DNA from 2 places in the Desulfosporosinus meridiei DSM 13257 genome. Region 2 is predicted to be linked to the other one. Evidence: riboswitches for the same ligand, from Rfam matches in the RefSeq annotation. Region 2 holds a riboswitch; the other holds the start of a gene.
What was found. Region 2 has a riboswitch for glycine ahead of DESMER_RS17665 (alanine/glycine:cation symporter family protein). Riboswitches for the same ligand answer to the same signal wherever they lie in the genome.

Region 1 (3,422 bases), 150 kb from region 2:
GACAAACACTACGTCTCCAAGGCTTTTTTGGGCGTGGTCTGTTATACCAAAAGTTATAATGTTTCCTTCAACCTTTGCGTATTCATGCTCTTTGTTATACTTTACATCAACTGGATTCATTTAAATCATCCTCCTCAAATTTTAATTATTTTGTCCAAAGGGGATTAGCAACATCCATTAGTAATACTAAATGTGTATGGCTAGATGAATTTTATTTAAGCAATTAGCACGAGTAAAACTACTAGATTATTTTTAGCTATGCGATACTGGATAATACTTTATCAGATACTACACCAGATTACTTGGGTTTTGATTGATCCTCACGTTTATAAAACAAGGAGGGAACAATTCTTGCTTTAACTGCTTTTCCACGGATCATTACATCAAGAATCTGACCCTGAATCGCTAAATCGGCCTTGACTAATCCTAAAGCAATGTTTTTGTTTAGAGTTGGTGAAAATGAGCCAGATGTAACAAATCCAATCTCTTGCCCATCTTTTTGTAAGGGATAGTGGGAACGGGCTATTCCACGTTCAATCATTTCTAATCCTACTAACTTTCGCGGTACACCTTGTTCTTTTTGAGCGAGAATTACCTCCTTGCCAATAAAATTCACCTTATCTAGCTTAACAAAAATTCCAAGCCCAGCTTCAAGAGGAGAAATCTCCGCTCCTAATTCATTCCCATATAACGGAAGACGAGCTTCAAAGCGCAATGTGTCACGTGCACCCAGCCCAATCGGCTGTACACCCTCTAGAGCACCAACTTCCAATATTTTTCTCCACAGTTGCCGACTATGTTCAGGAGTAACATAAATCTCAAATCCGTCTTCTCCTGTATAGCCCGTCCGGGAAACCAGACAACTAATCCCGTCAATATTCCCGTGAGTGAAACTATAGTATTTAATCTGTGAAAGATTAAGTTCTGTAATACGCTGTAAGACAGTTTCCGCTAGAGGACCTTGTAAGGCAAGCTGAGCATATTGGTCAGAGACATTCCCTAAGTTCACATTAAAACTGTCTGCTTGTTTTAATATCCAAGCATAGTCCTTATCGGTATTGGAGGCATTTACAACAATCAGAAAATGTTGAGAATTATATCGATAAACCAACAAGTCATCCACAATTCCACCGCTTGGATAGCACATAGGAGAGTATAGAATTCTGCCATCTTCCAGCTTACTGACATCATTCGTGATCAGCATTTGAATAAACTCTAAAGCATCTTGACCACGAACCTCTATCTCACCCATATGAGACACATCGAAAAGGCCGGCCTTAGTCCGAACGGCATGATGTTCATCTATAACACCAACATATTGAACAGGCATTTCCCATCCGCCAAAATCAATAAGTTTTGCCTTATGAGCCAAATGCTCTTCGTAAAGTGGAGTGCGTTTTAATTCATTCATAAGAAACCTCCTTATTTTAGACTAGAAACTAGTTTTTCATAGTAGACATTTCGCGCATCAGATTTCTTCAATAGTGTTCCATATAGCAGGACATCACACCCAGAAAAAACCTTCCAAAACACCCTTGTAATTTCTGTAAATTAAAAGGACAGAGAAAATGCGTAGTCGCATTTTCTCTGTCCTTTAACCTGAGAGATTCGCCGTATCTCGGCTTCCCCTTTGGTGTTCTTTTACAAGAAACTCTCCAGAGTCCCGTCTTCTAGCAGTACTTTTGCCTGAGAGCTTCCCTCCTTGAAAAGCGTATTTCAAGGAATTTCTCCTTCGGCGTCTGTATTTCAGATCTCTCCTGCCAGCTTCATCCGGTATAAACTATTTACTTACTTATATAATATGCTTTTTCAGTCAATAAGTCTACTGGAATTTTCTGAAATCACGTTCCTACATCGAGGGCAAATCGTCGGAAACTCTTCATTCTTGCCAACTTCCTCATGGAACATCCAACAGCGCTCGCATTTTCTTCCTCCGGCTGGTTGAACATGAATTCCTAATCCCTTATTAACTTCCGCTGCCTGTACCCCTTCAGGTCTTTCTTCATCAGGTAGATGCATAACCAACTGGGAAACAATAAAGATTTCTGCCAAATTCGGAACTTGTTTAAGAGATTTGTACTGTTCTTCTGTCGGATACAAATCAACTTGTGCAGTTAAAGGATGACTAATAAGTTTGTCCTGTCGCGCAATTTCCAATATTTTTGAGACATCTGTGCGTAAAGCAAGAATCTGATCCCATCGGTTAGCCAGTTCTTCGTCCATCCACTCAGAATTCACTTTAGGCATTTCTGCTATTTGAACATTTGCCGCACTCTTTTCTCCAGGGATATACGGCCAGATTTCTTCAGTCATGAAGGACAAGATTGGAGTTAAAAGACGTACCAGCGCATCAAGAACTTCATACAAAACTGTCTGAGCCGAGCGCCGAAGAAGAGATGTTTTCCCTTCTACATAAAGCCGGTCTTTGACAATATCCAGATAAACGGCACTTAATTCTATGGTACAGAAGTTATGAATGGTATGGTAAGTCCAGTGGAATTCATAGGATTCATATCCCAGAAGTACTCGTTCAACTACTTTGGAAAGCTTAAGCAGAGCCCAACGGTCAATTTCTTGAAGGTCTTTATAAGCAACTTTATCCTTAGCTGGATCAAAATCATTGAGATTGCTAAGCAAGAAACGCAAAGTATTGCGAATTTTACGGTAGGCTTCAGACATTTGTTTCATAATTCGCGGAGAAGCGGCAACATCATTTTTATAGTCTACAGAACTCACCCAAAGCCTTAAAATATCCGCCCCTAATTCCTGAACAACTTTAAGAGGGTCAACCCCATTGCCCAAGGATTTTGACATCTTGCGCCCCTGCTCATCCACAACAAAACCATGGGTTAATACATTGCGGTAAGGAGCCTGACCAAAAGCAGCCACAGAAGTGGACAGCGAGGAATTAAACCAGCCACGGTGTTGATCCGAACCTTCCAAGTAGAGATCCGCTGGCCAAGACAGTTCTGGTCGCTGCTTCAGGACACCGGCATGGCTAGTTCCAGAATCAAACCATACATCCATGATATCTGTCTCTTTACTGAAGTTTGTCCCTCCGCACTCACAAGCAGTTCCCGCCGGCAACAATTCCAAGGCAGAATGAGCAAACCAAGCATCAGAACCTTCCTGCCGGAAGAATTCTTGAACCCTGGCAATAGTTTGATCGTTAACTAACACTTTCCCACAATCCTGACAATAGAAGATCGGGATAGGTACTCCCCAAGTCCGCTGCCGAGAAATACACCAATCTCCCCTGTCGGCTATCATGTTAAAGATCCGGTCTTTTCCCCAAGCAGGTATCCAGCGAACCTTCTCTATCTCATCTAAAGCAGCTTGTCGGAAACCATTAATCGAAGCAAACCACTGTTCAGTTGCCCGAAAGATAATCGGGCTTTTACAGCGCCAACAGTGAGGATAAC
Region 2 (3,422 bases):
ACCTCGTCTAAATTATCCTCCCACAGATACTTTTTTGTTTCTGAGACGATAACTCCACTTAAGAGCAACAGGGAAACGAGGTTTGGTATAGCCATTAATGCGTTCATAGCATCTGCCATATCCCAGACCAGTTGAAGAGTCATTATGGACCCCAGGAATACAGCAAGTACCCAGACCCCGCGGTATGGCATAATTGCAGCTTTTCCGAACAAGTATTCAATCGCTCTTTCTCCATAATATGACCACCCGAGAATGGTTGAAAACACGAAAGTTAAAAGTCCAACTGTTAAGACAATGGGGCCAACTACGGGTATTTGAGCAAAGGCAATTTTCGTTAGCGCGGCACCTTTTAATCCTTCTGTAGCAGCAGGATTGCTCATAATGCTGCTCACTACAACGATACCAGTCATTGCACAGACCACAACAGTATCCCAGAAGGTTCCGGTTGCTGAGACCAAAGCTTGGCGAACTGGATTTCTAGTTTGAGCCGCTGCTGCCACAATGGGGGCAGACCCTAATCCTGACTCATTGGAGAACAGCCCTCGGGCAATACCGTAGCGTGCTGCCATCATAATCGACGCTCCAATAAAGCCACCGCCCGCTGCTTGAGGAGTGAAGGCGGATTTAAAAATCAGGCTGATTGCTGGTATTACGAATGAAGAATTTAGAACTAAAATAATAATACAACCAATTACATAGAATATTGCCATGAATGGCACGAGCATTTCACACACTCGGGCAATGGACTTAACCCCCCCAATAATAACAAAGCCGGTGAGAGCAGCCATTACACCACCAGTGATATATGGCGAAATATTAAAGCTCTCATTAACCATAGCGGCAATGGAATTAGCTTGGACCGTATTTCCAATTCCAAAAGCCGCGATGGCTGTAAAAATACAAAATAAGACCGCCAGCCACTTTTGACCCAAACCATTTTCCAAAGCATACATAGGTCCACCAAGCATTGTCCCATCTGAGGTCTTAACTCTATACTTTACCGATAACAGAGCCTCAGAGTACTTAGTAGCAATACCAAAGACTCCCGTTAGCCAGCACCATAGAACAGCGCCTGGGCCTCCCAGAGCTACGGCAGTAGAAACCCCTACGATATTACCCGTACCTATTGTTGCTGCTAATGCTGTGGTGAGTGCCCCGAACTGGCTTACATCTCCCTCAGAAGACGTATCTTTCGTTAAGGAAAGCTTAATGGCTTTAATAATGTGTTTTTGGATGAAGCGAGTACGAAAGGTTAGAAATAAGTGCGTACCGAAAAGTAAGATGAGCATTGGGGGACCCCAGAGGTAATCGTTTAGCCAGATGATAGCGTTGTGAAATGATTCCATGTCGTTTTTCCTCCTCCGTTAATATAATACCTTTGTGGATTGCTGCTAATGCGCTCCATCTATATATAAAAAGAGCCAAATCTTGCGATTTGACTCTGGATTTAAGTAGTAAATAGTACAAGTTTATGGAGAGATCACAAATGTGTCTGACCATTAAACTTCAATACTCTGTCCTTTTGCCTGAGAGATTAGCAAAGCATTTTGCGTTGCCCCTTCGGCGCCCATTAATGGATCTCTCCAGAGTCCTGTCAATTTGCGGTCCTGCTTAAATTTAAGCTCCTGAAAGTACAACCTCTTCGGCAGGCAAATTTGCCTATCTCCCGTAAATATCATCCAGTAATTATTTAGTTAAGTTTTTAGTGAGCTAACTTATATTATAATTTTAATTTAGAAATTATTCAATGATTTGCCAAAAAATTTATAAGGATTTAGCAAGTCAATCTACCCTGACTATAACGCATCTTAAATAGGGCAGATTAACTTAATTTAAAAGTTTTTCTAACTTCTATGCTTCACACACGGGATGCTCCCGTAAGCTTTAGTTATATTGTAGAGCTTTTTCAATTCTTGTTTTTACCTGTTGTGAGAGATCCTCAACCCGCACGAGGTGAGTATCACCAGATTTTCGTTCTTTGAGTTCAACTTGACCATTGGCCAAGGTTTTACTTCCTAAAGTTACCCTTATTGGATAACCTACTAAATCTGCATCCTTAAATTTCACGCCGGCACGTTCATCTCGATCATCCAGAATGACTTCGACTCTTAAATCTTTTAACTCTTGATAAAGTTTCTCAGCAGTTTCAACAACCAAGGAATCCTTATTACTGGTTGGTATAATTATACAATGGTATGGAGCAATTGGCATTGGCCAAATAATTCCGTTTTCGTCGTGGTTTTGTTCAATGGCTGCGGCAATTGTTCTGCTTACCCCAACGCCGTAACAACCCATCACACAGCTTTTTTCGACTCCGTTCTCATCTAAAAAGTTCGCACCAAGTGCTTTGCTGTATTTGGTTCCAAGCTTGAATACTTGACCAACTTCAATTCCTCTGGCCTCTTTAAGTGGAGCTCCACATTTAAGACAGGCTTCACCCTGTTCCACCATTCTTAAATCAAGAACCTCGTCTATACGGATATCTTTGCCGGGTACAACATCTACATAGTGATGATCCGGTTTATTCGCTCCACAGACCCCTTTCTTCATCAGGGGAACTTCTTGATCAGCAACTACCAAAAGTCCATCAGGTGCTCCGACTGGCCCTACAGACCCAGGTTCACACCCCAAAGTCTGCTGAACTAACTCAGATGAGGCAAGTTGAAGGGACACAAATCCACCTAAAGCGTTATTCAGTTTTATTTCATTGAGCGTGCGATCCCCACGTATTAACACCAAAAAGATTCTATCATCCCCTTGGTAGAGCAACGACTTTATGGTGGAACTCTTCGGTACTGCCAAAAACTCACTGAGGTCTTCAATGGTCTTTACTCCCGGTGTAGACACTAACTTACTCTTTCCTTCCGGAAATGCATCGTCAATTACCTGAGGGCGACACTCAGATTTCTCCATATTAGCTGCATAATCACACCCTGAACAATGAACGACGGCATTCTCTCCGGAATCAGCAAGAACCATAAATTCATGGGTTCCCCCTGTACCTCCAATGGCACCAGCATCTGCTTCAACAGGACGGAAAGTTAAACCACAGCGGGAAAAAATTCTACAATAAGCGTCATACATTTTTTTATAACTTTCATGGAGTCCAGCCTCGTCACGGTCAAAGGAATAGAGGTCTTTCATAACAAATTCACGGCCACGCATTAATCCAAAGCGAGGACGCCGCTCGTCCCGATATTTATTTTGTATTTGATAAAGAAGCATTGGGAGCTGTTTATAAGACCGAATTTCCCCCCGAACTAGGTCTGTGATAATTTCTTCGTGGGTTGGACCTAGACAGAACTCACGATTATGACGATCTTTTAGCCGAAATAACTCTGCACCATAAACATCCCAACGACCACTTTCTTTCCATAGTTCAGCCGGTTGCATAATTGGCATAAGGACTTCCTGTCCGCCTT

Region 1: another riboswitch for glycine. It lies ahead of gcvT (glycine cleavage system aminomethyltransferase GcvT); the one in region 2 lies ahead of DESMER_RS17665 (alanine/glycine:cation symporter family protein).

The regions. Positions count from the first base shown of each region.
Region 1 is NC_018515.1:3,983,201-3,986,622, forward strand. Features, by position in the region: gene gcvH (glycine cleavage system protein GcvH) at 1-120, opposite strand, end outside; gene gcvT (glycine cleavage system aminomethyltransferase GcvT) at 299-1,411, opposite strand; glycine riboswitch at 1,586-1,661, opposite strand; glycine riboswitch at 1,665-1,770, opposite strand; gene ileS (isoleucine--tRNA ligase) at 1,810-3,422, opposite strand, start outside.
Region 2 is NC_018515.1:3,832,945-3,836,366, forward strand. Features, by position in the region: gene DESMER_RS17665 (alanine/glycine:cation symporter family protein) at 1-1,346, opposite strand, end outside; glycine riboswitch at 1,505-1,597, opposite strand; gene DESMER_RS17670 (proline--tRNA ligase) at 1,885-3,422, opposite strand, start outside.